DNA from 4 places in the Dickeya aquatica genome. Region 1 is predicted to be linked to each of the others. Evidence: predicted binding sites of a transcription regulator. Region 1 holds the regulator's gene; each other region holds the start of a gene.

What was found. The regulator ArgR, encoded in region 1, controls arginine synthesis, uptake and breakdown. The targets are predictions, from matches to a motif close to ANTGAATAAAAATACANT.
Positions count from the first base shown of each region.
Region 2: the regulator ArgR is predicted to act here: its motif matches at 2,391-2,408, upstream of argF (ornithine carbamoyltransferase).
Region 3: the regulator ArgR is predicted to act here: its motif matches at 1,664-1,681, upstream of argA (amino-acid N-acetyltransferase).
Region 4: the regulator ArgR is predicted to act here: its motif matches at 3,200-3,217, upstream of argC (N-acetyl-gamma-glutamyl-phosphate reductase).

Region 1 is NZ_LT615367.1:675,647-681,303, forward strand. Features, by position in the region: gene dnaG (DNA primase) at 1-1,137, opposite strand, end outside; gene rpsU (30S ribosomal protein S21) at 1,266-1,481, opposite strand; gene tsaD (tRNA (adenosine(37)-N6)-threonylcarbamoyltransferase complex transferase subunit TsaD) at 1,708-2,721, shown strand; gene argR (transcriptional regulator ArgR) at 2,801-3,271, opposite strand; gene mdh (malate dehydrogenase) at 3,744-4,682, shown strand; gene DAQ1742_RS03095 (helix-turn-helix domain-containing protein) at 4,756-5,025, opposite strand; gene DAQ1742_RS03100 (DNA-binding protein) at 5,214-5,600, shown strand.
Region 2 is NZ_LT615367.1:494,694-500,350, forward strand. Features, by position in the region: gene DAQ1742_RS02245 (6-phospho-beta-glucosidase) at 1-1,261, shown strand, start outside; gene argF (ornithine carbamoyltransferase) at 1,342-2,358, opposite strand; gene rraB (ribonuclease E inhibitor RraB) at 2,521-2,955, shown strand; gene DAQ1742_RS02260 (GNAT family N-acetyltransferase) at 3,101-3,610, opposite strand; gene DAQ1742_RS02265 (GNAT family N-acetyltransferase) at 4,013-4,498, shown strand; gene DAQ1742_RS02270 (valine--tRNA ligase) at 4,585-5,657, opposite strand, start outside.
Region 3 is NZ_LT615367.1:3,336,587-3,342,243, reverse strand. Features, by position in the region: gene ptrA (pitrilysin) at 1-200, shown strand, start outside; gene argA (amino-acid N-acetyltransferase) at 327-1,652, opposite strand; gene amiC (N-acetylmuramoyl-L-alanine amidase AmiC) at 1,876-3,114, shown strand; tRNA gene DAQ1742_RS15220 (tRNA-Met) at 3,209-3,285, opposite strand; tRNA gene DAQ1742_RS15215 (tRNA-Met) at 3,338-3,414, opposite strand; gene mltA (murein transglycosylase A) at 3,668-4,816, shown strand; gene DAQ1742_RS20905 (GNAT family N-acetyltransferase) at 4,865-5,311, opposite strand; partial or broken gene DAQ1742_RS15205 (D-2-hydroxyacid dehydrogenase family protein) at 5,372-5,657, opposite strand, start outside.
Region 4 is NZ_LT615367.1:252,699-258,355, forward strand. Features, by position in the region: gene ppc (phosphoenolpyruvate carboxylase) at 1-1,718, opposite strand, end outside; gene argE (acetylornithine deacetylase) at 2,001-3,152, opposite strand; gene argC (N-acetyl-gamma-glutamyl-phosphate reductase) at 3,367-4,371, shown strand; gene argB (acetylglutamate kinase) at 4,396-5,169, shown strand; gene argH (argininosuccinate lyase) at 5,287-5,657, shown strand, end outside.

The sequences.
Region 1 (5,657 bases):
CTGTTGCAGCAGAGAATCGAATAGGAATGCTGACAGCGGCATCGCCTGTTCGATTCGTTGCTCAAAGACCGTGTGGCCTTCCTTACGCACCAGTGTATCCGGGTCTTCGCCGTCTGGCAGGAACATAAAGTGCAGTTGCCTGCCGTCATCCAGATAGGGGAGTGCGGTTTCCAGTGCCCGCCAGGCCGCATCACGTCCGGCACGGTCACCGTCATAACAGCACACCACTTTATCGGTGGCGCGAAACAGTAACTGGATGTGATCCGCGGTGGTCGATGTGCCAAGCGAAGCGACGGCATAATCAATGCCAAACTGGGCCAGAGCAACCACATCCATATAGCCTTCTACTACCAGCAGCCGTTTTAACGTTGGATGACGCTGCTGGGCTTCATACAGGCCATACAATTGACGGCCTTTATGAAAAACCTCAGTTTCCGGTGAGTTCAGATACTTGGGCGTGCCATCTCCCATGACTCGTCCGCCAAACGCAATAACACGGCCACGCTTATCACGGATGGGAAACATCACCCGATCGCGAAAACGGTCGTAAGTCCGGCCATTGTCATTAGTGACCAGCATGCCGGCATCAGTCAAGGTGGCCCGGTTATCGCTGTCGCGCCCAAAACGCTTTAAGGCGTTATCCCATCCAGGGGGCGTACAGCCAATAGCGAACTGCCGGATAATATCATCGCTTAATCCCCGTCTTGCCAGATAGTCTCTGGCGGGCGCACCGACAGGTTGATTTAAGGTATGTTGGTAAAAAGCACTTAATTGTTCCATCAACTCATACAAACTTTGGCGTTGATGGCGTTCTAGCTGAGTGGGGCCGTTGCCTGCTTCATAAGGCACATCCAGACCATGCATCGCCGCCAGCTCTTCGATGCTCTCAACGAACTCCAGACGATCATAGTTCATCAGGAAGTCGATGGCGTTGCCGTGGGCTCCGCAACCAAAACAGTGGTAGAACTGCTTATCACCGTTGACGGTGAACGACGGGGTTTTTTCGTGGTGGAACGGGCAACACGCGTGATAATTTTTGCCCTGCTTTTTTAGTTTGACGCGTGCATCGATAAGGTCAACGATGTCAGTGCGTGCCAGCAGGTCATTAATGAATACGCGGGGAATACGTCCAGCCATAAGCCCCTTATATCTATAAGCTTGTAAAACGACAATAAGCCGCGCATTCCTTTCGGAAAGCACGGCCTTCGTATGCAACTGCTAAGTCTGCGGATTAATCACGCGATGGAGGCCGGGCCTCCTGAAAATTAATACAGACGAGTGCGGCGTGCGTTTTCTCGAGCCAGCTTCTTGGCGTGACGTTTCACAGCAGAAGCTTTAGCGCGCTTACGTTCAGTCGTTGGTTTTTCATAGAACTCACGACGACGAACTTCAGCTAATACACCTGCTTTCTCACAGGAACGCTTGAAACGACGCAAAGCAACGTCGAACGGCTCGTTTTCACGGACTTTAATTACCGGCATGTGCCTCTCACCTCAGTAAATTCGGTTTGCCGCTGGCCTTGTGCCAGCCTTTTCAAAATGGTGCGGAATTCTACTGCAACCCAGGCCAGTTTGTAAAGTCTATCGGCGATCATAAAACGTGCGATGCCGGTTTGCTCGTCTGTGTGTTGGCTTATGGTAGACTGCGCACAGCCTAAAGTCTGTGGCCAACGCTGGTCGCAGTAATGAAGTGAGAGTGAAAACAGCCATGCGCGTATTGGGTATTGAAACATCCTGTGATGAAACCGGGGTCGCCATTTATGACACTCAGGCCGGATTACTGGCGAATCAACTTTACAGCCAGATAAAGTTGCATGCCGATTATGGCGGCGTGGTGCCTGAGCTGGCTTCCCGCGATCATGTGCGAAAAACGGTGCCGTTAATTCAGGCGGCGCTGAAAGAAGCGGGCCTGCAATCTGTGGATATTGACGCAGTGGCGTATACCGCCGGGCCGGGCCTTGTGGGCGCGTTATTGGTGGGGGCAACCATCGGCCGGGCGCTGGCGTTTGCCTGGAATGTTCCTGCGATACCGGTGCACCATATGGAAGGGCATTTGCTGGCACCGATGCTGGAAGATAACCCACCTGCGTTTCCGTTCGTGGCGCTGTTGGTATCTGGTGGTCATACACAACTTATCAGCGTAACCGGTGTGGGAGAATATCGGTTGCTTGGCGAGTCGATTGATGATGCGGCAGGCGAAGCGTTTGATAAAACCGCTAAACTGCTGGGGCTGGATTATCCCGGCGGGCCGTTGTTATCCAAAATGGCGCAACAGGGTGTCGCTGGGCGTTTTGTCTTTCCTCGCCCGATGACCGATCGTCCCGGGCTTGATTTCAGCTTTTCCGGTCTGAAGACGTTTGCCGCAAACACCATTCGAGAGAAGGGTGGAGATGCGCAAACGCAGGCTGACATTGCCTGCGCGTTTGAAGACGCCGTTGTCGATACGCTGGCGATTAAATGCCGACGTGCACTGGATGAAACCGGGTACCAGCGGCTGGTGATTGCCGGTGGTGTGAGTGCGAACCGCACACTGCGCCAGCGTTTGGCTGAGTTCATGACTAAACGTGGCGGCGAGGTGTTTTATGCACGCCCGGCATTCTGTACCGATAACGGCGCGATGATTGCTTACGCAGGCGCTGTAAGGCTGGCTCAAGGCTCACGCGATGAACTGGGGATTAACGTACGTCCGCGCTGGCCATTGGCTGAGCTGCCAGCGTTGTAGTGTGCGTATGCGCGCATTTGCGCCCGCTGTCCGTGGGCGCAACCCATGCATAAATGATGGGGTTGTGCATGGCTCGGGCTTACAGCTCTTGTTCGAATAACACCAGAATAGCCTCATAGAGCTGTTTAACGCTAAAGCCGCGAGCAGGCGTCGTAAAAATGGTGTCGTCTCCGGCAATGGTCCCGAGGATCCCTTCTGATTTTCCCAGTGAATCCAGCAGGCGTGCAATCAACTGCGCAGCCCCTGGGCTGGTGTGAATCACAACCACCGCATCGTTATAATCCACATCCAGCACCAGGTTCTTCAGCGGGCTGGTTGTGGTGGGAACACCCAGTTCAGCAGGCAGACAGTAGACCATTTCCATTTTTGCATTGCGGGTGCGCACTGCACCGAATTTGGTCAGCATGCGGGAGACTTTGGACTGATTAATATTCTCAAAACCATCATCCTGTAATGCCTGCACAATTTCGCTTTGCGAGCTGAATTTCTCTTCTTTTAACAGCGCCTTAAACGCCTTAACCAGATCTTCTTGTTTATTGGAGTGACGCATGGCGTACCGTCCTGGGAAAAGGAGTCATGCAATCATTATGCAGATGAATGAATTTTTATGCAATAAGAACGACTACAGAAGCGAATTGTTGAAAACGTGTAGCGACCTTTACGCTTTCTACGGCTTTACTTTGCCGTGGTGTCAAAAAATGTGGCCTCAGTCACATAAAAGTAAAATAAATGTTATCAAAATGATGTTGTTTGGAGGCTGATGGTCGGTGTAATGTAACGCACCCGTTAAATCAGTCGTGGGCTTATGCCAGGGCGGCGCATAATCATCTGTTAATTTAATTACCTTTGAGAAATCAGACAGATGGTTAGTCTATTATGCACCACAGCGTACGTTGTTGCTGCGTATCTGTGCAGTGCCACCCTAAAAACCGGTCTGTAATCAGGCCACTTGCGCGAGCATAAACGTTTTTAATCAAACGCATCCACGGTAATTTTTACTTAACATAATAAAGGAGTTTAGGATGAAAGTAGCAGTTCTCGGAGCCGCAGGCGGTATTGGTCAAGCCCTTGCTCTTCTCCTTAAAACCCAGCTTCCTTCAGGTTCAGAGCTCTCTCTTTATGATATTGCCCCTGTTACGCCCGGTGTCGCTGTTGACCTGAGCCATATCCCTACAGATGTCAAAATCAAAGGTTTTTGTGGTGAAGACGCCACTCCCGCCCTGGAAGGTGCAGACGTTGTGCTGATGTCTGCGGGTGTTGCCCGTAAACCGGGGATGGATCGTTCCGATCTGTTTAACGTTAATGCCGGGATTGTGCGTAATCTGGTGTCCCAGATTGCCCGTACTTGTCCTAAAGCCTGCATCGGCGTCATTACTAATCCGGTGAATACCACTGTAGCTATCGCAGCGGAGGTGTTAAAACAAGCGGGTGTCTATGACAAAAACAAACTGTTTGGTGTTACCACGCTGGATATCATTCGCTCCAATACTTTCGTTGCCGAATTGAAAGGTAAGTTACCGCAGGATATTGAGGTGCCGGTTATCGGTGGGCACTCTGGCGTGACTATTCTGCCTTTGTTGTCTCAGATCCCCGGTGTAAGCTTCACTGAGCAGGAAGTCGCTGATTTGACCAAACGCATTCAGAATGCGGGTACTGAAGTTGTGGAAGCAAAAGCCGGTGGTGGCTCGGCAACCTTGTCCATGGGGCAGGCTGCGGCGCGCTTTGGCTTGTCTTTGGTGCGTGCGCTACAGGGCGAAAGCGGTGTGGTTGAATGTGCTTACGTTGAAGGTGATGGCAAATATGCGCGCTTCTTCGCACAACCCCTGTTGCTGGGTAAAGAGGGCGTTGCTGAACGCAAAGACATCGGTACATTGAGTGCGTTTGAACAGCAGGCTTTGGTAAGCATGCTGGATACGCTGAAGCAAGATATTGTACTGGGCGAAGAATTCGTCAATAAGTGATTGTTAATCAGACAATTAAGCAATATGTAAATGAGGCCGGAGAACACTCTCCGGCCTCTGTTTTTGCAGGCTGTTATTCGGCAGAGGGACGGATCAACTTCTTTCTATCAAGCAGTTCTTGAGTCTCAGGGTCGTAATAACGACTGGGCCATATTTCTGATGGATGAATGCCTAATGCATTAGCAATCAACCATTCACCCTTTGGCCATGGGCGTGATAGCGCATTAGCTAGTGTGGAAGAACTGAGTCCGGCAGCGCGCGAGACAGCGGCAAGTGTTGTCCCCTTCTTTCTTAAGGCCGCAATAATATCGGCGGAATGCCAGTCATTTTTCCTTGAATTCATAATCCTTCCCTTATTGCTATTAAGACGACAGCGTATTAATGGTATAACTAACAGCTAATGGTGAATGGTTTCGCTAACCACAAACCATTATTTGGAAATAATATAGCACCAATTTCCTTAATATTTCCAAATTAATTTCCAAATGGATCTGATTAGGTAACGAGTATCACTATCGGGATGAAAAGGACATGAAAAAAGAGTGGTTTGCGACCAGCGAGTTGGTTGGTATTGGCGGACTCCCTAAATCACGGCAAGGATTGAATAAGCGAGCCCGAGAAGATGGTTGGGAAAAGCGTCGCCGCAAAGGTGTACAAGGACGTGGAGTAGAATATTCTATTCATAGCTTGCCTCAGACTGTTCAGCAAACACTGCTGATGCAGGAAACGCCAGGTGAATATTCGGCTAAACCGTCGGATATGCTGTCGGTCTGGATCCAGATTTACCATCAACTGTCTGTGCCTGAACGGGAAAAGTTGATTGCGTATATTATGCGTGAAGGTGTCTCTTCTACCCTGAAGCAGCTAGGGCTTGTCAACGTGACAACCGCTTCTTTGATAAAAGATTTTTCTGATTAAATTCTCTTATTAAACCCTTCAGCCATTCCCGGCGTTTGTTGTGGAATGGCTTCATTA
Region 2 (5,657 bases), 180 kb from region 1:
CCACGAGGCCATCGATTTCTACCACCGTTATAAAGACGATATCGCGCTGTTTGCGCAAATGGGCTTTAAGTGTTTTCGCACCAGCATCGCCTGGACGCGTATTTTCCCCAACGGCGATGACGCGCAGCCGTGCGAAGCGGGGCTGAAGTTTTACGATGACCTGATAGACGAACTGCTCAAACACGGCATTGAACCGGTGCTGACATTGAGCCATTTCGAAATGCCGCTGCATCTGGCGCAGCAGTATGACGGCTGGATGAGCCGCAAAACGCTGGAGTGCTTTGTGCATTTTGCGACCACGGTGATTACCCGCTATCGCCACAAAGTGAAATACTGGATGACGTTTAATGAGATTAACAACCAGAAAAATGTCTCGGCAGAGATTTTTGGCTGGATGTGCTCCGGGGTGAAATTCCCGCAAAAGGCGCAACCGGAACAGGCGATGTATCAGGCGGTGCATCATCAGTTCGTTGCCAGCGCGTTAATCGTTAAACAGGCCCATGACATCAACCCGGATATCCAGGTTGGCTGCATGTGTGCGTTCGTGCCCTATTACCCGTACTCCTGCCATCCTGATGATGTCATGCTGGCCGCCCGTTCAATGCACGATCGCTTCTATTTCACCGACGTTCAGGTACGTGGCCACTACCCAGCCTACGCCAAACGGGAGTGGGCGCTCAAAGGCTACGAGATAGTCATGGAGCCACAGGATGAGCAGATCCTGCGTGAAGGCAAGGCGGACTACATCGGCTTTAGCTACTACATGTCCAATGTGGTTAAACACGATGTACACAACCGTATTGATGCCAGCATGGATGGCAGCTCTGAGCATTCGATAGCCAACCCGCATTTAACCGCGAGTGACTGGGGCTGGCAAATCGACCCAACCGGCCTGCGCTATGCGTTGCTCAGTTTGTATGAGCGCTATGAAGTACCGTTGTTTATCGTGGAAAACGGACTTGGCGCGCTGGATGAGCCAGATGAAAACGGCGTCTGTCAGGATGATTACCGTATCGATTACCTGCGTTCACACATTGAAGCGATGAAAGCGGCAGTGTGGGAAGATGGCGTGGAACTGCTGGGGTACACTCCGTGGGGCTGTATCGATCTGGTGTCGTTTACCACCGGCGAGATGGCAAAACGCTACGGTTTCATCCATGTCGATAAACACGATGACGGCAGCGGCACGCTGGCCCGTCGCCCGAAAAAATCCTTCTACTGGTATCAGCGGGTGATTGCCTCTAACGGTGAACAGCTCTGAGTCTATCCGGCGGATCTCCGCGCGCTGATGAAAAAAGAATAAAATTCATCAGCGCGTGTCTTTGACTGTCGGCGCAGTGGTTATGCCTCAACGTGTGGGCTGAGTGTGGCGACCATCACCGCCTTGATGGTGTGCATGCGGTTTTCTGCCTGATCAAACACGATGCTGTGGGCGGATTCAAACACCTCATTGGTGACTTCCATGCCATCATGCAAACCATATTGCTGGGCCATTTGCTTGCCAAGCGTGGTCTGGTCATCGTGAAAGGCGGGCAGGCAGTGCAGGAATTTCACCTGTGGGTTGCTGGTGGCGGCAATCATCGCCCTATTCACCTGATAGGGGCGCAGCAGGTCAATACGTTGTTGCCACACCTCTTTGGCTTCGCCCATCGACACCCACACATCGGTATAGATGAAATCCACGTCTTTGACGCCGGTGGCAAGATCTTCCGTGAGCGTAATCGTGCTGCCGATTTTTGCCGCCGCTGCCTGACATTCTGCCACCAGACCGGCATCCGGCCAGCAGGCTTTCGGGGAAATCAGGCGCAGATCCAACCCGGTTATCGCCGCCGCTTCCAGCATGCTGTTACCCATGTTATTGCGGGTATCGCCGACGTAAGCCAGTTTCATATCGGACAACGATTTACCCGGCAGGTGTTCTTGCATGGTCAGTAAATCCGCCAGTAACTGGGTCGGGTGGAATTCATTGGTCAGCCCGTTCCACACCGGCACACCGGAGAACGCCGCCAGCGTTTCCACCCGTTCCTGACCGTAGCCACGGTATTGAATACCGTCATACAAGCGGCCCAGCACACGGGCAGTGTCTTTCATGGACTCTTTATGACCAATCTGGCTGCCGCTGGGGCCGAGGTAGGTGACTTGCGCCCCTTGATCGTATGCAGCAACTTCGAAAGAGCAACGAGTACGGGTCGAATCTTTTTCGAAGATGAGTGCGATGTTTTTACCTTGCAGGTGGCGGTGCTCGGTGCCGCTTTTCTTATGCGTTTTGAGTGTGGCAGCGAGCGTCAGCAGTTGGTTGATTTCAGCCGGTGTAAAGTCCATCAACCGTAAAAAATGACGTTTATAAAACGGGTTCATGCGGGTTATCTCCATATGGCTCAACGCTATTGGTTGAATTAAAATTCACTTTATATGTGTAAATATTCAAATTCAAGTGCCGTGTTCAAACTTTATGGTGGAGAGCGCGAGCGGCCTGTGTGAAAATAAACATATCTTTGCCGCTTTAACGAGGACTGAGACATGGCAAACCGTGAACTGCTGGAAGAACAACGTGAAGAAACCCGCTTAATCATTGAGGAGTTGCTGGAAGATGGCAGCGATCCCGATGCGCTTTACACCATTGAGCACCATTTCTCGGCTGGGAAGTTTGAAGAACTGGAAAAAGTCGCGGTAGAGGCGTTTAAACTGGGCTATGAAGTCACCGATGCCGAAGAGATGGAAATGGAAGACGGTGTGGTGCTGATGTGCTGTGATGCGATTAGCGAAGTGGCGTTGAATGCCGAGCTTATCGACGAGCAAGTCGAACAGTTGTTAACGCTGGCGGAACGCCACGGTGTTAATTACGACGGCTGGGGTACCTACTTCGAAGATCCGAACGGTGAAGATGATGACGAGTTCGGTGAAGGTGAAGATGAAGACTTCTATGACGAGGATGACGACGGTAAACGTCATTAATCGTTCAACTGGCTGATGACTGATACCGTTATCGTGCCTTTAACACGCCCTGCTAAGACGCATCGCCCGGTTTTCCGGGCGATTTTTTTTATCCGTCGTGATGTTTTGCCGCGAGCGGGTGTACCACGCCTGAAGAGGCTGTGTATTAACGGAGCAGGTTTTTCAGCATTCTGACCTCACAATCAACGTGGCCGGTGTGGCCCATGGCGTGAGGAATGTGGACAAAACCCAGCGTTTCATACAAACGGACGGCGCGCGTCAGGTGTGCGGTTGTTTCCAGATAGCAGCGGGCAAAGCCACAGGCGCGACCAAACGCCAGCGCCTGCCCGGCCAACCGACGGGCGATACCCTGGCCTCTGGCCTCTGGAAGAAAATACATTTTTTGTAATTCACACACATCCGGCTCGCCGCCTGCCAACGGTGCCAGCCCGCCGCCACCGACCACCTCACCGTCACACTCCACTACCCAATAGGCGCTGTTGGGGCGGCTATAGAGTTCAAACAGCCGATCTAAATCGGGGTCAGAAACGGTGTAGCCTTTATCGGCAGTCAGACCAAATTCAGCGGAAACCCGGCGGATGACACTCGCAATGGCCGCATTATCCGCTGTGGTAATGGGGCGGATCAGCAAAGACGGGGACGCAGACGTTGTCATGTTACTCACTCTTGCCTGGCAGCAGTGTTGTATCAGCCCGGGTGCTGTTGATGACATCAGGCTGATACGCAAAAAAACGGTGCGACGGATTATACCGGGACTCGCACGGGCCAAAAACCCCGTTATTCATAACGGCATCGCGTGCAAAAGGCAATGTGAATTCACAACCGGTGATACGCCAGCCCGAAATAGCCCAAAAGGGAGAAAGGCTATCTTTTTTCTATTGTTCAATAATGCGATTTGAGGTTAAGAATGGAGCCTGAACTTTCTGATATCGACGAAGGTCTGGCAAGCTTACGTCGTGAGCAAGGCGGGTCACTCGCCTATCTGGCGCGGCATCGCCGCATCAGGCGCACTACCTGATAGCCTCCCCCTGAACGTTTAACGACGGAACTGAACAGTATGAGCACGACACCCCGACAGGACGTGTGGGTTATCCGCATGGATGACCTGACGAGTGCCGCGACAAGGGCGCTGGTGGCCTTGCATGTTGCGGGGATGCACGACAATTCACCACCTGAACAGGTATTTGCGCTGGATCTCAGCGGGTTACAAACGCCGGATATCACCGTATGGAGTGTCTGGCAGGGTGAGAAAATTGCCGGTATCGGCGCATTGAAAATGCTGGCGGATGGCGGTGGTGAGCTCAAATCCATGCGCACCCATCCAGACTATCTGCGCCAGGGCGTGGCGGCGCGTTTGCTGGAGCATATTCTGATACACTCCCGGCAGCGCGGTGTCACACGGGTCAGCCTGGAAACCGGCACCGGTGCGGCGTTTGAACCGGCGCTGGCGCTTTATCGTCGCTATGGTTTTGTGAATGGCGAGGCCTTTGCCGATTACACCGCCAGCGAATTCAATCAATTCCTGCACTTATCGCTGCGCTGATGGCATAAAAAAACACCACGGCGTCAGCGGCCGTGGTGTGCGGTTTTTTCTCGCGACCATTGTATTGTCGCGGCAAAACGAGCGGATTACAGCGCGGCGATAACGGCCTGCTGCTCCAGCAGTTTGACTTTGGCGGCGGCGTAGCCGTCGCGTTTTTCACGCTCTTTGGCAACCACCGCTTCCGGTGCGCGCGCGACAAAGCCTTCGTTGGAGAGCTTGCTGTCGATGCGGCCGATTTCCACCTCAAGCTTCGCCACTTCTTTTGCCAGCCTGTCCAGCTCGGCCGCCTTGTCGATAAGGCCAGCCATCGGGATCAGCAATTCAGCGCCCTCCACCAGTTTGGTGACGGAAACCGGGCCTTTGTCGCCTGCCGGTAACAGCGTGATGCTCTCCAGACGCGCCAGCGTCTGAATAAAGCCGAGGTTATCCTGCACGCGGCGGGTGGCATCAGCAGAAGCATCGCGCAGCAGCAGCGCCAGCGGCTTGCTGGGGGCGATGTTCATTTCAGCACGAATGTTACGCACCGCGATGATAGCCTGCTTGATCCACTCCAGATCGTTGAATGCCTGCTCGTCATCCAGCGCGGCATCAAAGGCCGGGAACGGTTGCAGCATAATGGTATCGGCGCTGACGCCTTTCAGTACCTTCACCCGTTGCCAGATGGTTTCGGTAATGAACGGGATGATCGGATGCGCCAGACGCAACAGCGCTTCCAGCACTGTCACCAGCGTATGGCGCGTGCCGCGCAGTTCCGCGTCGCTACCGCCGTTCATCACCGGCTTGGTCAGCTCCAGATACCAGTCACAGAACTGGTTCCAGGTGAACTCGTAGAGCACGTTGGCGGCCAGGTCGAAACGGTAGCTGTCCAGCGCTTCGCGGTAGGCTTTCACCGTGCGGTTGAATTCCGCCAGGATCCAACGGTCTGCCAGTGACAACACTTTGTCACCGCCGTTAAAACCGCAATCCTGCTCTTCGGTGTTCATCAGCACAAAACGGCTGGCGTTCCACAGCTTATTACAGAAGTTGCGGTAGCCTTCCAGACGTTTCATGTCCCAGTTGATGTCGCGGCCGGTGGACGCCAGCGCTGCCAGCGTAAAGCGCAGCGCATCGGTGCCATGCGGTTCGATGCCGTTCGGGAACTGTTTTTCGGTGCGCTTGC
Region 3 (5,657 bases), 1.8 Mb from region 1:
CTATCTCTGCACCCCAGTTGCTGGGCTTCTTCCGGCAGGCTTTACAACCGCAGGGGTTAGCGTTGTTGTCACAGATTTCTGGTAGTGCGCATGAAAAAGCCGACTATGCCAGACCCGAGCAGTGGCAGCCATACACCTCTACCTCAGCCTTACAGCAGACACTGGGGTTAACGAATCGGGTCACAACGGCCTCACCGTAATCGCGGTGTGACGGGTGGTTTGGCTCAGGGGGGGATTGCACTGCGCTTACCACCAGCCATTAGCCAGATAAACCCCGTGAGGCCAGGAGCCTCGCGGGGTAGGGAGAAAGATTTCAGGTCGGAGAATTACAGGTCGGTGACCAGAATTTTGGAGCGGCGTTGATAGTTATACAGCTCTTGCTTACGCTTGGGCAGCATCTCTACCTCGACAGGCTTGAAACCGCGCTCCTGAAACCAGTGAATACTGTGGGTGGTCAGTACGAATAGCCGTTGTAACCCCTGCTGACGGGCTTGAGCCGAGACATGATGGAGCAGTTGGTCGCCGCGTGAGGAGTTGCGGTACTCCGGGTGCACGGCAACGCAAGCCATCTCACCAATACTCTCTTCCGGAAACGGGTAGAGTGCAGCACAGGCAATGGTCAGGTTGTCTCTCACCACCACGGTGAATTTGTCTATCTCCATTTCCAGTTGTTCACGCGAACGGCGCACCAAAATACCTTGCTGTTCCAGCGGACGAATTAACTCCAGAATACCGCCGATATCATTAATGGTGGCGCGGCGCACCTGTTCTGCGCTTTCCATAACGATTTGCGTGCCGATACCATCCCGGGAGAACAATTCTTGCAGTAACGCGCCATCTTCCTGATAACTAATCAGATGGCTGCGACGCACACCGCTGCGGCAGGCTTTTACCGCACCGCGCAGGAAGCGCACGATTTCAGAGTTGTAATCACCGGCTTCCTCCAGCACCTGAAGGCGCTGCTGGGCTTCATCAGGCAGTAATTCCGAGACAATCACGCCTTCTTCGTTTGTCACCCCTTGTGAGGCACAAAAGCCAATCATTTTCTCGGCTTTCAGTTTGATGGCCAACTGGGTGGCGACTTCTTCCGAGGTGAGGTTAAAGCTTTCTCCGGTAACCGAAACCGCGACCGGGCCAAGCAACACGATGGCACCACTGTCAAGCTGGCGTTGCAGCGCATCTTCATCAATGCGGCGAATACGGCCGCTGTGGCAGTAGTCCACGCCATCATCGACGCCAAGCGGCTGGGCAATAATAAAATTGCCGCTGACCACGTTAATGTGTGCTCCCTGCAAGGGCGTGTTGAGCAGGCTCATTGACAGACGGGCCGTAATATCCAGTTGCAGCATGCCGGCGGCCTGTTTCACCAGTTCCAGCGTGGTGCTGTCTGTGACCCGGGTATGCTTGTGGTAGCGGGGCTCGTAGTTGTGTGCCATCAAATTGGCATCAATCTGCGGTCTGGCACCATAGACCACCACCAGTTTGATACCCAGACTGTGCAACAGCCCGATGTCATTGACGATATTGGCAAAATTTTCATGCTCAATTGCTTCGCCGCCCAGCATGATGACAAAGGTTTTACCACGATGTGCATTGATGTAAGGAACTGAGTGGCGGAAGCCTTGAACCAGTTCTGTACTACGTTCCTTCACTGCGAGCCCTCTTTGAATTTTTATTCGATATTTTCGTATTTTTATTCTTACCAAACCAAAAGGCAAGCGATAACTTTCCCGTCTGATGGCCTGTATGGTTTGCACCTTCCCGAACAGTAAAACGCTGAACGATGATTTTTGCATGACAGTCAGGGCGGGATTGGTTAAAGTTTTTTTCGCTTTATCTAATCTGCCTGATTTTATTAGCCATTAGTGGAGTTTCATGTCTTATCCAATGCCTCGACTCAGTCGTCGCCAATTATTACAGGGCGCGGCTGCCACCTGGCTACTGAGTCTCAGTGGCGTCGGGCTGGCGGCTTCGTCCCAGGTTATCGCCGTACGCGTATGGCCCTCTTCTGCTTATACCCGTATGACGCTGGAGTCAAATCTGCCGCTCAGCTATCGCCAGTTCGTGCTGGATAATCCGCCTCGTCTGGTGGTGGATATTGAGAATGTTGCGCTCAATAGCGCCCTGAAGAGTGCGAGCCGCCAGTTTGCGCGTACCGATCCTTTTATTAAAGCCGCGCGTGTCGGGCAGTTTGATCAGAACACGGTGCGACTGGTACTGGAATTACGCCAGCAGGTTGAGCCGAGATTGTTTACGCTGACGCCGGTGGCCGGGTTTCGTCACCGCCTGGTGCTGGATCTCTATCCGGTATCCGGGCGTTACGATAATGCAGAAGACCCGCTGCTGGCACTGCTTGAGGATTACAACAAAGGCGAACTGGAGCGAACCCTGCCGCCTGAAACGCCCAAAACCGGGCGAGCCGGACGTGAGCGGCCGCTGGTTATCATGCTTGACCCAGGGCATGGCGGAGAAGACCCCGGTGCGATAGGGAAAAATCGTACCCGGGAAAAAGATGTGGTGTTACAAATCGCCCGTCGTCTGAAGGCGCTAATCGAGCGCGAACCCAATATGAAAGCCTACATGACTCGTAATGAGGACGTGTTCATTCCGCTCAATGTCCGGGTTGCGAAAGCCCGTAAACAGCGGGCCGATCTGTTTGTCTCCATTCACGCCGATGCCTTTAGCGATCGCGCTGCGCGGGGGTCTTCGGTTTTTGCGTTATCGAAAAAAGGGGCGACCAGCTCGGCGGCGCGCTATCTGGCACAAACGCAAAACGAATCTGATTTGATTGGCGGTGTGAGTCTCAGCGGCGACAGGTATCTTGACAGCACCATGTTCGATATGGTGCAAACGGTGACGATTAATGACAGCCTGAAGTTTGGCAACGAAATTCTGCATCGGTTAGGCGGGGTGAATCGTCTGCATAAAAATCGTGTCGATCAGGCCGGGTTTGCGGTGCTAAAGGCACCAGATATTCCCTCGGTGTTGGTCGAAACGGCGTTTATCAGCAATCTGGAAGAGGAGCGCAAGCTGCGTACCACACATTTTCAGACGCAGGTGGCGCAATCGATTCTGGAAGGGATTAAAGCCTATTTTGCCGCACAGGTTCGCTAAATGAACAATGGGATAAACGGTACCGAGGGTGAAAACTGAAAAGGCAGGCATAAAAAAACACCCGTCAGGGTGTTCTCTTGTTTGAGACATTGATTGGTTGCGGGGGCCGGATTTGAACCGACGACCTTCGGGTTATGAGCCCGACGAGCTACCAGGCTGCTCCACCCCGCGTCCGTCTCTCTTCTTCTTGATGCTTAACTTTCTTTGATGCTTAAACATCAATTGGTTGCGGGGGCCGGATTTGAACCGACGACCTTCGGGTTATGAGCCCGACGAGCTACCAGGCTGCTCCACCCCGCGTCCGTGGATGCGCACTATACTCCGCGTTCATTTTGATGCAACTCCTTTTTGCAAATAGTTGTCGTTTTTACCTTAACTGGCGAAAACATCGCCTGAGTGGTGGTTTTTAGAACGAATATGTGTGGTTTTATGCTGGCGCGTTTTATTCTCCTGGCCCGTTTGCTATCGTTTCGCGTCATGAAAATGAGGTTATCCAGCAGGGCTGTTCGTCAGTGATGCTGTTATTCAGTCAGTAAAAGAGAGCGCGCAAAAAATGAAAGGATGGTGGGGGAAATACGTGCTGACCGGTGTGGTTATCGCGATACTGGCCGGCTGTCAGACTCGGCCCGGCGATCGTGGTCAGCAATACAAGGATGGACGTCTTGATCAACCGTTTGAGTGGGTCAATACGCCGAATGCCAGCGGTTCACCGGCAAATGGCGGCGATTTTATGCAGCAGGTTAGTCGAATCCAGTCTGCCTCGCCGGGACTTTACTCCCGAAATAGTGCGGTGTTTCAGTCCATTGCGAACTGGCTGCAATCCGGGGGGATACGCGTCAGCTGTCGCAGTTTTGGCTTGAATGCCTGGCAAATGGAAGGGGTAGACAATTTTGGCAATGTCCAGTTCACCGGCTACTACACTCCGGTGGTGCAGGCGCGCCACACGCCTCAGGGGGAGTTCCGCTTTCCGCTGTATGCGATGCCTTCTGCCGGGAAAAACCGCCGTTTGCCAGACCGAGCCTCTATTTATGCGGGTGCATTAAGTAGCCAGTTGGCGATCGCCTGGACGAACTCGCTGATGGATAACTTCATGATGGAAGTGCAGGGCAGTGGCTACGTCGATTTTGGTGATGGCAGCCCGCTGACCTTTTTTGGCTATGCGGGCAAAAATGGCCATGCCTATCGCAGCATTGGTAAGGTGCTGATTGACCGGGGTGAGGTGGCGAAGGAAGCGATGTCGATGCAGGCGATTCGGCAATGGGCGGAGCGCCATAGCGAAGCGGCGGTGCGTGAATTATTGGAGCAAAACCCGTCGTTTGTGTTTTTTAAACCGATGGCGTCAATGCCGGTTAAAGGGGCCAGTGCCGTCCCGCTGGTGGCTCGCGCGTCTGTTGCTTCCGATCGCAGCTTAATTCCACCCGGCACCACATTACTGGCTGAAGTCCCGTTGTTGGATAATCAGGGTAAGTTCACCGGTAAGTATGAGATGCGTCTCATGGTGGCGCTGGATGTCGGTGGTGCAATAAAAGGGCAGCATTTTGATATCTATCAGGGGATTGGTACAGAGGCAGGCCATGCCGCCGGTTATTACAACCATTATGGCCGGGTATGGGTGCTGAAAGGCCAGTCTGCCTCGGCCATGCCGCTGTTGAGCTCTGGCAACCGCAATGCAGACGGGGTTTTGGTGAGCAATCCGAATTAAACTGCTCAAGTGCCTTGCCTGCATTAAACGGCAGCAAGGCACCGTGCGTCAGCGCAGTGATTTCACCATCGGAATACACGCCAGCGAAAATCCACGCGGGGAATGGTGAAGGCTTGGCTCATCACCGCAAAAACCCAGTGAGTGATAAAACGCCGCTGCATTCAGGCTGGCTTCCAGATGCAGTTCCTTAAGCCCGGCAGAACGGGCTTTACCTTCCAGATACTGCATCATGGCGCGCCCGATGCCCTGGCCCATGACATCCGGTTCAACAAAAATCGCGTCAATCATGCCGTTATCGAGGTTTATCATGCCGGTTGCGACGATACGCTGGGCGTGTTCCGCCAGATAAAAACGGTCTGTTACCGTATTTTCGAACGATTGACTGAGCGGGCCGCCTGCCCAGCGTTGCAGTGAGTCCGGCGGATAGTGCTCCGCGCAGCCCTGTATAATCGCGCGATTGCGCAGGGCGAATGCGGCGTGAGCATCGGTGCGCATGGCTTTACGGAAGGTCACGGGCAACGGGCGTGGTTTCTGTGCCTGTGTTGCCGGTTCCTCCGGCTTTTCAGCGGCAAACGCCAGCACATTTTCGAAGGCCAGGCGGAAATAGAGTTCGTAACTGTTGCGCTCCACGTAGCCGATATGCGGTGTCGCCAGTACATTCGGCAACCGGAGCAACGGCTCGCTTTCTTTGCTCGCCGGTTCATGACTGAACACATCCAGCGCGGCCTGCCGGTGCGGGTTCGCGGATAAAACCTGCCAGAGTGCGCCCGGCTCCACCAGTTCAGCGCGGCTGATATTGACAAACAGGGCGTCCGGCTTCATCAGCGCCAGGTCGGCCTGT
Region 4 (5,657 bases), 420 kb from region 1:
ATGCCGTATTTCTCACAGGTTTTGATCAGCGCATCCTGCGCCCGGTACTGCGCCCAGGACGCGGCCATCACCCCGGCGTCTTTGGCGGAGTCGGAATAGCCAATCATCACCATCTGTTTGCCCTGAATCAGGCCGCGATACCAGTCAATATTCAGCAACTGGGTCATCACGCTGTCGGCGTTGTTGAGGTCATCAAGGGTTTCAAACAGCGGAGCCACCGGCAGCGCGTAAGGGCAACCGGCTTCTTTGAGCAGCAGATGTACCGCCAGCACATCCGACGGGGTACGCGCCATCGAAATGACGTAGGCGGCGATGGAGTCGCGCGGGGTTTCGGCAATCACCCGGCAGGTTTCCAGCACTTCGAGCGTATCGGCGCTCGGCTCCCACTGGCGCGGCAGCAACGGACGTTTGGAATTGAGCTCGCGAATCAAAAACGCCTGCTTGTCGGGCTCTGACCAGCTCTCGTAATCGCCAAGCCCCAGATAGCGGGTGATTTCCGCCACGGCCTCGGTGTGACGGGTGCTTTCCTGACGCACATCAATGCGCACCAGCGGCACGCCAAAGCAGCGCACGCGGCGCAGCGTATCGAGCAACTGGCCATCGGCGATGATGCCCATGCCGCAGGCATGCAGTGACTGGTAACAGGCATACAGCGGCTCCCAGAGTTGATCATTATTGACCAGCAACTCTTTCGGCGCGACGACATGCTCGCCTTTCAGACGCGCATCAAGGTATTCGAGCGTAATATTCAGGCGTGTGCGCAGTGCCTTCATCAGCTCGCGGTACGGCTCCTGCACCGCATCGCCGCCCGCCAGCTGTTGCAGCTCTGGCGTACAGGTGGTCATGGACAGTTCAGACACCAGCACCTGCACATCGCGCAAGAACAGGTCGGCGGCTTTCCAGCGGCTCAACAGCAGCACGTGGCGGGTGATGTCCGAGGTGACATTTGGGTTGCCATCACGGTCGCCGCCCATCCACGACGTAAAGCGCACCGGGACGGAATTCACCGGCAGGCGGTAGCCCAGCTCTTTGTCCATCTGCTCGTCAAGTTCGCGCAGGAAAGCCGGCACCCCTTCCCAGAGGCTATTTTCCACCACCGCAAAGCCCCACTTGGCTTCATCCACCGGCGTCGGGCGAATTTTACGGATTTCATCGGTATGCCAATACTGGGCAATCAACTGGCGCAGACGGCGCATTATCTGATGGCGTTCGTAGTCGGCCAGGTCATCGTGGTCGAGCTGCTTGAGGCAGGTATTCACCTCGACCAGTTTGTGAATCAGCGTGCGGCGGGTGATTTCGGTTGGGTGCGCGGTCAGCACCAGCTCAATAGACAGCGATTCGACCGCATCACGAATATCTTTCTCGCTTAATGTGTCGCGGCTTTTCAGGTTGCGAAATACGGTTGCCAGCGCTTCCGGGTTACTGGCGGCCTCGCCATGCGGCGAAATGCTGTGGTACTGCTCGGCGGTATTGGTCAGGTTAAGAAACTGGCTAAACGCGCGGGCGACCGGCAACAGCTCCTCATTGGACAGATTCTGTAAGGTGGTCAACAGCTCCTGACGATGTGTTTCACTGCCTGCGCGTGATGCTTTCGATAATTTGCGTATCGTTTCAACACGTTCAAGAATATTCGCTCCCAGCGCATCCTTGATGGTGTCACCGAGTAGCTTGCCCAACATGCTGACATTGCTCCGCATGGCGGAATATTGTTCGTTCATAGTTACCCTGACCTGCCTCGTGATTTTGTAAATTTATTACACACAAAAATGGTGTGGTTACTGTCTGTTATCTAGCCACGTTCGCCATTGTTCGTCAATCAACCTGATTTAATCCCTACAGTTGTACCTGTTTACGCGGTACAAAGGCAATTTGTGAAATTTAATTACAAAAGCTTGCTGATAAGTGACACTTATCTTAGGGCGTAGCGAAAAGCAAGTCAGGCAGGGAATATCGCGGGGGAAAGTGACAGCCCGGCACGCAATGCCGGGCTGGGGTTCGGCTTATGACTGGCAGAAATGCTGCACCAGTTGGCTAATTAACGTGCGCGTCGGTTTGATAAACGACATATCGATAAACTCATCCGGCTGATGCGCCTGATTGATAGAGCCGGGGCCGAGCACCAGCGTTGGGCATAGCTGCTGGATGAATGGCGCTTCGGTGCAGTAATTCACCACATCGGTCGGCTGGCCGGCCAGATTTTCTACCGCTTGTGCCAGAGGGTGATCCGCCGGGCATTCGTAACCCGGGATCGGCGGATGCAGTTCGCTGATGGTCAGGCGGCCCGGCCAGCGCTCACTGACCGGGGCCAGCGCGTCACTCAGCAGGCCGTTGAGATCGCTGAGCGTCATACCCGGCAGCGGGCGGATATCCATGTGCAGGTCGCAACAGGCGCAAATGCGGTTAGCGGCGTCGCCACCGTGAATGTGGCCGAAATTCATGGTCGGGTAGGGAATGTGGAAGGCCGGGTTGTGATAGCGATTTTTGAGCGTGTTACGTAGCCCCATCAGCTCGGAAATGGCTTCGTGCATCAATTCGATGGCGTTAACACCGCGCGCCGGGTCACTGGAGTGACCGGACTGGCCCTGAATACGTACCACGTTCGACATGTGGCCCTTGTGAGCGCGAATGGGTTGCAGCGAGGTCGGTTCGCCGATAATCGCGCAATCCGGGCGAATGCCGGTTGATTCAGAGAAATATTTTGCACCGGCCATGGTGGTTTCTTCATCGGCGGTGGCCAGAATGTACAGCGGCTTGGTCAGCTTACTGGCGTCCACATCGCGCAGCGCATCAAGAATAAAGGCGAAAAAGCCTTTCATGTCGGCGGTGCCGAGCCCGTAGAGCTTGTTGTCATGCTCCGTCAGAGTAAAAGGGTCGCGCGTCCAGCGGCCGTCGTCGAACGGCACCGTGTCGGTGTGACCGGCCAGCAGCAGCCCGCCGTTGCCTTCGCCCAGCCGGGCCAGCAGGTTGAATTTATTGAACGTGCCCGGCACCGGCTCGACATCAACGTGAAACCCCAGATCGCTAAACCAGCCTGCCAGCAGGTTGATTAAGGTTTCGTTGCTTTGATCCAGCGCACGCTCGGTGGCGCTGATGGACGGCGTGGCGATCAATGCCCGGTAGATCTCCATAAAAGGGGGTAAATTCATCTTCACTGTTGACAGCCTCTGGGTTAGGATAGTATCAATATTCATGCAGTTATTGTGAATAAAAATACAATAATGCCAGGCGAAATGAAATCAATAAGCTGTGCGGCGAGGTGAGATTATCGCATAATCATTTCTTCTGGCTTTGTGGGTGCACGGCGTAGCTGCGCTGATGAGCCTGCTCCCTGTTTCACCTATCTGGCAATAAAGGTATACCGAACTCATGCTGAATACGTTGATCGTTGGTGCAAGTGGCTATACCGGCGCTGAGCTGGCCTTGTACCTGAACCGTCACCCACAAATGAACATAACCGCTTTGGCGGTTTCTGCGCAAAGTGTTGATGCAGGAAAACGCATTTCCGAGTTGCATCCTCAGCTTAAAGGCATTGTCGATTTGCCGGTACAGCCGCTGACCGATGTGGCTGAAGCCGCCAACGGCGTTGATGTGGTGTTTCTGGCAACCGACCACAAAGTGAGCCACGATTTAGCGCCGCAGTTTCTGGCCGCCGGTTGTACGGTGTTTGACCTTTCTGGCGCGTATCGCGTGCAAGACCCTGAATTCTATACCCGTTACTACGGCTTCGAGCACCAGCATACCGACTGGCTGGCACAGGCAGTCTACGGTCTGGCGGAATGGCAGGCAGCGAAGATAAAACAGGCTCGGTTGATAGCGGTGCCGGGCTGTTATCCGACGGCCTCCCAACTGGCGCTCAAGCCGCTGGTAGAAGGCGGATTGCTCAACCCGAACCAGTGGCCGGTGATTGATGCCACCAGCGGCGTCAGCGGTGCCGGGCGCAAGGCCAGCATGACCAACAGTTTTTGTGAGGTCAGCCTGCAACCTTATGGCATTTTTAATCATCGCCACCACCCGGAAATCGCCACCCATCTCGGTATTCCGGTGATTTTCACCCCGCATTTGGGCAATTTCCCGCGCGGCATTCTGGCCACCATCACTTGCCGTCTTCAGCCGGGCATTACCGCGCAAGATGTGGCGCAGGCGTATCACAACGCCTATCACGACAAACCGCTGGTGCGCTTATATGAGAAAGGCGTCCCGGCACTAAAATCCGTTGTCGGCCTGCCGTTCTGCGATATCGGCTTCGTGGTGCAAGACGAACACCTGATCGTGGTGGCCACCGAAGATAACCTGCTTAAAGGTGCGGCGGCGCAGGCGGTGCAGTGCATGAACATTCGCTTCGGTTTCCCTGAAACCCAATCCTTACTCTGATGACCTGCTGAGGCGCAAAGACCGATGAATCCGTTAATTATCAAATTAGGTGGCGTGTTACTCGATAGCGAAGAGGCGCTGGAGCGCCTGTTCACCGCGCTGGTGGCTTACCGTCAACAACATCAACGCCCGCTGGTTATCGTGCATGGTGGCGGTTGTCTGGTCGATGACCTGATGAAGAAACTGTCGCTACCGGTGGTGAAGAAAAACGGCCTGCGTGTGACGCCCGCCGATCAAATCGACATCATTACCGGCGCACTGGCGGGTTCAGCTAACAAAACGCTGCTGGCCTGGGCGATTCGTCACGGCATCAACGCCGTGGGCCTGAGCCTGGCCGACGGCGGCAGCACGGTGGTGACACAGCTGAATGACGAACTGGGCCATGTCGGTAAAGCCGAAGTGGGTTCTCCGGCGTTGCTTAACACCCTGCTGGGCGCGGGTTATCTGCCGGTTATCAGCTCTATCGGCATTACTGTTGGCGGTGAGCTGATGAACGTCAATGCCGACCAGGCGGCTACCGCACTGGCGCAGACGCTGGGCGCGGATTTGATTTTGTTGTCCGATGTCAGCGGCATTCTGGACGGCAAAGGCCAGCGCATTGCGGAAATGACCGCCGGTAAAGCAGAAGATCTGATTGCTCAGGGCATTATTACCGATGGCATGATTGTGAAAGTGAACGCGGCGCTGGATGCCGCGCGCGCACTGGGCCGTCCGGTGGATATCGCCAGCTGGCGACATGCCGAGCAGTTACCCGCGCTGTTTAATGGCGAGTCTATCGGCACCCGTATTCTGGCGTAATCGGCCAGTCTTCATCACGCTTTCTTCCGGCGTAAGCCGCCGGTGAAACGCAAGCAGTTCAACGGTGGGTTTGACAGGAGTCGGCCCGCCTTTATCAGAGAGACCGGGAGTGTAGTTATGGCTTTGTGGGGCGGGCGGTTCACGCAGGCAGCCGATCGGCGTTTTAAACAGTTCAACGATTCACTGCGGTTTGATTACCGTCTGGCGGAGCAGGACATCATCGGTTCCATTGGCTGGTCTAAAGCGCTGGTGACGGTGAACGTACTGAGCGCTCAGGAACAGCAGCAACTGGAGCAGGCACTCAATGTGCTGTTGACAGAAGTGCAGGCCGACCCTGAGGCGATTCTGCAAAGCGATGCGGAAGATATTCACAGCTGGGTTGAGCAGAAACTGATCGAGAAAGTCGGCAATCTGGGTAAGAAACTGCATACCGGACGCAGCCGTAACGATCAGGTAGCGACTGACCTGAAACTGTGGTGCAAGGCGCA